DNA from 2 places in the Solibacillus sp. FSL W7-1464 genome. Region 2 is predicted to be linked to the other one. Evidence: predicted binding sites of a transcription regulator. Region 2 holds the regulator's gene; the other holds the start of a gene.
The links. Region 2 encodes Rex, which represses fermentation and respiration genes when NADH is low (regulators of the CRP and FNR family bind a similar motif). Its sites were predicted from a motif close to TTGTGAAATATTTCACAA; they were not measured.
Positions count from the first base shown of each region.

Region 1: yeiL (transcriptional regulator YeiL) is a predicted target of Rex. The motif match lies at 1,879-1,896, and genes of this name have one in related genera.

Region 1 covers NZ_JBBORC010000001.1:2,530,503-2,534,775, reverse strand. The annotation lists gene MKZ25_RS12575 (NupC/NupG family nucleoside CNT transporter) at 1-1,138, shown strand, start outside; gene yeiL (transcriptional regulator YeiL) at 1,184-1,852, opposite strand; gene MKZ25_RS12565 (MFS transporter) at 1,956-3,104, shown strand; gene alaS (alanine--tRNA ligase) at 3,458-4,273, shown strand, end outside.
Region 2 covers NZ_JBBORC010000001.1:3,531,062-3,535,334, reverse strand. The annotation lists gene MKZ25_RS17620 (ABC-F family ATP-binding cassette domain-containing protein) at 1-1,417, opposite strand, end outside; gene MKZ25_RS17615 (redox-sensing transcriptional repressor Rex) at 1,655-2,287, shown strand; gene tatA (twin-arginine translocase TatA/TatE family subunit) at 2,368-2,595, shown strand; gene tatC (twin-arginine translocase subunit TatC) at 2,613-3,437, shown strand; gene MKZ25_RS17600 (CPBP family intramembrane glutamic endopeptidase) at 3,525-4,037, opposite strand.

The DNA of each region.
Region 1 (4,273 bases), 1.0 Mb from region 2:
TATTTCAGGATTAGTTGTCCAGTTGATTTTTGCATTTATCGTATTAAAGTGGTCTTACGGCCGCGAAAAGCTTATGCAACTTTCTGAAGGTGTTCAGAAGCTGATTGGTTATGCGAATGAAGGGATTAACTTCGTATTCGGCGGTTTAGCAAATCCTGACAGTGTTGGATTTGTATTTGCGATGAGCGTATTAACAATTATTATTTTCTTCTCATCTTTAATCTCTGTCCTTTACTACTTGGGAATTATGCAATTTGTCATTAAGATTATTGGTGGTTTCTTATCAAAAGTATTAGGTACAACAAAAGCGGAATCAGTAAATGCTGCTGCCAATATTTTCGTTGGACAAACAGAAGCGCCGCTTGTAATTCGTCCGTTCTTAAATAAAATGACAAAATCGCAAATGTTCGCTGTTATGACAGGTGGACTTGCATCGGTTTCAGGTTCGGTATTAATCGGCTATTCATTATTAGGTGTTCCACTAGAATACTTACTGGCGGCGAGTTTCATGGCTGCTCCAGCTGGACTGGTAATGGCGAAATTAATGATTCCTGAAACAGAAGAAGTGAATGAAGATGACTTTAAATTAGAGCGTAACTCTGAAGCGACGAATGTTATTGATGCAGCTGCATCAGGTGCATCTGACGGGTTGAAATTAGCTGTAAACGTTGGGGCAATGCTATTAAGTTTCATCGCATTAATTGCCTTACTGAACGGTCTTTTAGGCGGCGTTGCAGGATGGATTGGTGATTTAACGGGTTGGTCAGCACTTGATAATATTACGCTTGAAGGTATTTTAGGTTATGTATTTGCGCCGCTGGCATTTTTAATCGGTGTTCCTTGGGATGAAGCAGTACGTGCAGGTTCATTCATCGGTCAAAAATTAATTTTAAATGAATTTGTTGCCTACTCTAACTTCGGTCCAGTTATCGGCGAGCTTTCTGATAAAACAGCCATTATTATTTCGTTTGCACTGTGTGGTTTTGCAAACTTAAGCTCAATGGGTATTTTAATCGGTGGTTTAGGTGGTATGGCACCGGATAAACGTCCAATGATTGCACAGCTTGCTATTAGAGCGGTTGCTGCAGGAACATTGGCATCATTATTATCAGCTGCAATTGCCGGTATGTTTATTTAATATATTTCAGAGACTGTGCTAAAAATATTTTAGCGCAGTCTTTTTTTAATACGTAATTTCTGATGCAAGTTTTTCCAGTTCGGACCGGTTTGTCAAAATATATCCGCGATTTTGTTTCGTTATATAGCCGGCTTCGCTGAATTGTGCAAGGACAAATAGCAGGTGGCGATAGGATACGCCTAAGTAATCACATACTTCAGTATGTTTTTCTTTATAGAATTGTTGATCTGATGATAGTAGAATGAATGAGGCTAATCGGTTTTCCAACGGATAGGCCTGGTTTTGTGTATATTTTGCTGTTGCTGTCGTTGCTTTGTGACTTAAAAAAATACAGAGCATTTTCAGAAACACAGGATCTGCCAATAATTTTTCCTTCACTTCCTGAATCGAAATCGCAAAACAAACTGACTTTGATAAAGTTTGAATACCTTTTGAATAGCGTTCAGCATTTAACAGTTCCATTTCCCCCATAAATGTCGGAGCTGTAATAAAATCGATGAGCGAAATTTTCCCGTTTTTATGGGTAATATATAATTTAGCTTTTCCTTCAACCATGTAATACAAATAGTCGGGGAAGGAATGCTCATGGAAAATAAATTCGCCTTTATCGAATTCATACACATGGATAAATGGAACGATATCAAATGAAAAGTATTGGGAAATCGGGTATTTTTCGATATATGAGAGACTTTCATCTATTGGTAACTTTCTCAAATTATAGAGCAACTCCTTCCAATTAAATATGAGATTTCTCACATTATTGTAGTATTTCTCATGTTAATATTCAACTTAATAAAAATGAAAAAGGATGAAGACTATGAATAATCAGCGTTGGCTCGCGAAAAACTTCTTTATGTTCTTTATTACATGGGGTATTTTCCTGCCATATTGGACAGGTTGGCTTATTAACGATAAAGGGCTTACGGTTTCAGAAGCGAGTATCATAATGGGATTTGGACTTGTTGCACGGGCGGTCTCAACGATGTTTATTTTCCCGTTTGTTTCTAAAGTGATGAGCAATAAAAATGTACTGATCTTTTTTACAGCAAGTTCACTAATTGTGACGCTGCTATACATACCGATTAATTCATTCGGCGGCTTATTTTTAATGACGTTGCTGTTCAGTGCTTTTTACCCGGCATTATTACCGGCTGTTGAGAGCAGTGCCTCCACATTAATGCAACATGGATCCATACATTATGGAAAAGCGCGTTCGTTAGGGTCGTTCGGGTTTGTCGTCGCTGTACTGATCATCAGTATGATCAGCGGGATGTACGGGGAGCATATGATTTTATGGATGATGATTTTAGGTTTAGCAGCATTGCTCATCATTCAGTTCATGCCTGCACCTCAAGTATTAAGTTTAACGCCTGTAAAAGAGGAGCGAAAAACGCTCTCGATGAAAGGCCTATTTGAAGTGAAAAGCTTTATCATCGTATTATTTGTTGTCATTCTGCTTCAGGGGGCACACGCATCATACTATAACTACGGCTATATTTATTTACAGGATCTGAATGTCAATCCGTTTTATATCGGTATGATTTTAAATGTCGCAGTAGTATTCGAAGTTCTTTATTTTTATAAGGCCGATACAATTTTGACAAAATGGAAGCCTTCCTCATTATTGCTTATCGCGGCAATTGGCTCGAGCATTCGTTGGATTCTAGTTTACGCATTTCCGAATATGCCGATGTTTATCATATCTCAGGCACTTCACGCCCTTTCATTTGCAATGGCGCATTATGCCTTTATCCGCTATATTTCCAAAGCTTTACCACAGGAGCAGATCCCAAATGCACAGGGGATTTATTCGGCACTTGCCATGAGTTTAAGTGCAGCGATTCTTACATTATTAGGTGGTAAGCTTTATGAAATCGAACCAGGTTTGGCGTTCTTAGGAATGATCATTTGTACAGTGCCTGCCATCCTTTTAATTTTACTGACGAAAAAACGTTTTAATTATTAAGGAATGCCGATTGACAGCACGATATCTATTTTTTATAATGAAGAGCATAATAAAATGAAAACGATGATGGAACAAGTACGTATGGACTTCGTGAGCAGAAAGAGATTTCCCGGCTGAAAAAATCTCCCCGAACAAATACTGAAAGCTACTCCAGAGTGCAGCTAATCACTGCCGTCTGCTTACGTTACAAGCACTTGAGATATGATGCACAGCGCATTATAAATTAGGGTGGTACCACGAGATAATAGTCTTCGTCCCTTTACCGGGATGAAGGCTTTTTTTGTTTTCTTAAGCGAATCATTTAAATAGTACCAAAATTCATCGACTTCAATAATTAGTAGGAGGAATAAAACATGACAACAAAAACAATGACAGGTTCTGAAATTCGTCGTCTTTATTTGAATTTCTTTAAAGAAAAGGGGCATCATATTGAACCATCGGCACCATTAGTTCCAATTAATGACCCATCACTTTTATGGATCAACTCAGGAGTGGCGACATTAAAACCGTATTTTGACGGACGTATCATTCCGGATAACCCGCGTATTACGAACGCACAGAAATCGATTCGTACAAACGACATCGAAAACGTAGGTAAAACAGCGCGTCACCATACATTCTTTGAAATGTTGGGGAACTTCTCTATCGGAGATTACTTTAAAAAAGAATCGATTCATTACGCTTGGGAGTTTTTGACGGATCCAAAATGGATGGGCTTCGATCCTGAAAAGTTATCAGTGACAATCCACCCTGAAGATCAGGAAGCTTATGATGTATGGCACAATGAAATCGGGATTCCGAAAGAGCGCCTGATCCGACTTGAAGGCAACTTCTGGGATATCGGTGAAGGTCCATCTGGTCCAAACTCAGAAATCTTCTATGATCGCGGTGAAGAGTACGGTGTTGGCGCACCGGCGGAAGAAATGTACACGGGTGGGGAAAACGAGCGCTACCTTGAAATTTGGAACCTTGTATTTTCTCAATTCAACCACAATCCGGATGGCACATATACACCGCTTCCAAAGCAAAACATCGATACAGGGATGGGTCTTGAGCGTATCGTTTCTGTTGTACAAAATGTACCGACAAACTTTGATACAGATCTTTTCATGCCGATCATCGAAAAAACAGAAACGTTTGCAAACCGTACGTACAAACGACCGCATGAA
Region 2 (4,273 bases):
CATCAAGTACTAGGAAATTTGATTTTTGCATCATTAACTTTGCAAGTGCAAGGCGTGCCTTTTCCCCACCGGATAACGAGTTCACTGTTTTTGAAACATCATCACCGCTAAAAAGGAAGCGACCTAAAATGTTGCGGATATCCTTTTCGTTCAGTAATGGCCATTCATCCCAAAGTTCATTGAGAACAGGTTTATTCGAATGAAGCTTCGCCTGCTCCTGGTCATAATAGCCAATCTGAACATTCGTACCGTACCGGATGTCACCGGCAAGTGCCTCGATATCTTGAACGATTGTTTTCAGTAAGGTAGATTTCCCGACACCGTTTGGACCGACAAGTGCAATACGGTCTTCTCTAAAAATTCGCATCCCAATATTTTTGGAAACGGCCTTGTCCGTAAAACCGACTGTTAAATTATCCACCGACAAAACGTCATTTCCGCTTTGACGATCGATTGTAAAGCCGAAATTGGCACTTTTTTCGTCGCCATCAGGAGAGTCCATCCAATTCGTCTTCTCCAGTACTTTGCGTCGTGATTGTGCCATCTTTGTAGTTGAAGCCCGGGCCAGGTTTTTTTGGATAAATGTTTCGAGCTTGGCCTTTTCATCCATTTGGCGCTCATACATTTTTAAATCACGTTCGTAGTTTTTCGCCTTTTCATCTAAATAGGCGCTGTAGTTCCCTACATATTTCGACACTTTTGTACGGGACACTTCATAAACAATCGACACGACCTGATCCAGGAAATAGCGGTCATGGGAAACAATTAAAATCGCTCCTTCATAACCTTTTAGATAGCCTTCCAGCCAAGACAGTGTTTCAATATCAAGATGGTTTGTCGGCTCATCTAAAATAAGGAGATCGGGCTTGGACAAAAGAAGCTTGGCGAGTGCTAAGCGTGTCCGTTGTCCGCCGGATAGAGAGCGAATCGGCTTTTGATAATCTTCAGGGAAAAATTGCATCCCATGCAGAACAGAGCGGGTATCGGCTTCATACTGGTATCCGCCTGCATCTTTGAAATCATGCTGCAACTGGTCATATTCTGCCATGATGCGTGTATATTGTTCGCTGTCTTCATAAATTGCAGGATCGGCCATTTGCTGTTCAAGTTGACGCAGCGTTTGCTCCTGATTTTGCAGGTTTGCGAAAATTGTCATCATTTCGTCCCAAATTGAAAGTTCGGAATCGATGCCTGCATGTTGCTCTAAATAGCCGACCTGAACGTCTTTTGGAATAATGATTTCACCAGAGTCATAGCTCATTTGTCCGGCGATTATTTTTAATAACGTGGACTTGCCGGCACCGTTTCGTCCTACTAATGCTACGCGATCACGGTGCTGTACTTCTAGTTTTACACCGCTTAATATTTCATCTGTAATAAAGGATTTATATAATTGATTTACTTGTAAGACAATCATGTTTACACCTCAGTTTCTCCTATTTAGTTTAATGGATGGGAACATTGTTCGCAACGATGGATACTTTACTTGTCGCTTCTTGTTTAGTAAGATTAACTTGCTTCTGCACAAAGAGCGGAGTTCATGTTATACATGTCTTATTGCTTGGCGACAACTATATCATGTTGGGTATCCTCGACAGGTTATACGGAGGCATTATTTGAAAAAGATTTCCAAATGTACATAGGAGGAGAATGTGTGAAACAAGAAGTAAAAATTCCACAAGCAACAACAAAAAGACTTCCTCTTTATTATCGATTTTTAAAAAACTTCGCAACAGAAGGTAAAAAACGTATTTCTTCACAGGAATTAAGTGATGCGATGAAAATAGATTCTGCGACGATTCGACGTGACTTTTCTTATTTTGGAGCACTCGGTAAAAAGGGATATGGATATGATGTCCAGTATTTACTGGAATTTTTCCGCCAGACTTTAGATCAGGATGAGGCAATGAATGTTGCATTAATAGGAGTCGGGAATCTGGGAAATGGCTTACTAAAATATAACTTCCAAAAAAATCATAACACACGTATCGTTGTTGCATTTGATACGAAGGCACCGATGGAAGGAACAACGATTAGTGATATTCCAGTATTCCATCCAGATCGTTTGGAAGAAATGTATGAAGAATTTGGCGCAGAATTAGCAATATTGACGGTATCATCTCGTTCAGCACAAATGATGACAGACCGACTTGTTAAAATAAATGCAAAAGGTATATTAAATTTTACACCCGTACGTTTATCTGTTCCCGATACGATTAAAGTGATGAACATTGATCTTTCGGTAGAATTACAGGCACTTACGTATTTAGTACGAAACTCAGGATAGTAACAAATTATTATTACTATAAATAGCAAATTCTAGTTAATTAATGTAAAATATACATAATAATAGAGGAGGTGGCTATAGTGATTATACATCTAAATGCGATTACACCTGTGAGCCTGATTATCATTGGACTGATTGCTTTGTTAATATTCGGACCCAAAAAATTGCCATCATTAGGTCGTGCGATGGGGACAACTTTACGTGAATTCCGTAGCGCTACGAAAGGCTTGACGGATGACGACGACGATTTCGATACGAAGAAAAAAGTGATTGAACATAAAGAGAACGAAAAAAACGAAGTTAAGTAAAATAAGGATGTCTTGCTATGAATTCAAGGGAATTAACCGTAGTTGAACATATGGAAGAGCTTAGAAAACGCCTATTTTTCGTAGCGGTTTACTTCGTGATGGCTCTTTTCGTCGGATTCTATTCGGCGAAACCACTTATTCGATACATTCAACGCAGCGATTTAGCTGCCAGTTTTTCGATGAACGCATTTAGTCCGGCAGATCCTTTAACCGTTTATTTACAAGTAACATTTATAGTAGCTGCCGTTATTGTTTCGCCAATACTGCTATACCAGCTTTGGGCATTTATAACACCTGGTTTGCATGAGGCTGAACGGAAGGCAACACTGAAATATATTCCGTATGCTTTTGTACTGTGTATAGGGGGAATAGCCTTTGCCTATTTTGTGTTGTTCCCATTTATAATGCGGTTTATGACGGATTTATCCAATGATTTGAATATTACGCAAACAATTGGTATTAATGAATTCTTCTCATTTTTAATTAAGTTAATTGTGCCTTTTGCGGTACTGTTTCAATTGCCGGTTGTCACACTGTTTCTTTCACGTCTCGGGATTATTAACCCGAAGCTCATGGTAAAGTTCCGGAAGTATGCCTATTTTGTATTAATTGTGATTTCGGTACTTCTGGCGCCGCCTGATCTAGTATCGAATATCATTATTGCGATTCCGCTTTTTGTATTATATGAATTGAGTATTATCATTGCACGTCTAGGTTATCGAAAATATGAAGTGGCTGAAAAAGAACGTATATTAGCAGAAGAGGAACGTGAGCGTGAACTGCAAGTAGAGGAGCTCCTTGAAATGCAGCGTCGTCAAATGGAACAGATGAATAATAGTTAATGGTAACGCTATCGAACTTGATAGCGTTTTTTATTTCGTTTAAACAGATAATATAAAAAACCCGCTATTGCACATAGCGGGAAAAAATTAAACTTGAAACTTATCGGCATTCATTTGGATGAACGTGACAAAACCATTCAATAGGATATGCGCGATAATCGGTGTGAGAAGGCGCTTTGTTTTATGATATAAAAATGCGAAGATCATCCCGCAGATCGTATACAGTAAAATATGCGTAAAATCCATATGAATCGCAGCGAATACAATTGCACTAATTATGCTTGCAATCCAGAAATTATAATTTTGAATAATCGATCCGAAAATGACACGGCGGAATACAAGCTCTTCCAAGATCGGCCCTAAAAAGACAGTAGCAATAATCATAATCGGAGCTATTTTTGTGACATTCATTATTGCTTCGGTATTTTCCGATCCCATATCAATTCCTAAAGCAAGCTCGATATAAGCACCGATTGTCTGCCCTAGAAAGACGAGGAAGAAACCGATGATCCCCCAGCCGATTGAAGCACCAATTGATGCCTTTTCTCCTTTAAATACTTCCCAAAACTGCTTATTCCGGGAGATTAATATAAAACTCACAATAAAAGCAACCGCAAATGATATAGTTGACCACCAAGCAGATAATTTTATAAGTTTTTCCTGCTCAGATATGCCAGAAAAAAGTTGTAAAAGGGAATCTTTTAAGCCGGGAATGAATATAAGTAATAAGACTGATAACTGACAGATAATATAAGTTAATAACACATAAAATGCGGTCTTCTGCGTTTTGAACTTATCTGATGAACGGGAAGTCACGGGTGAAAAACCTTCTTTCT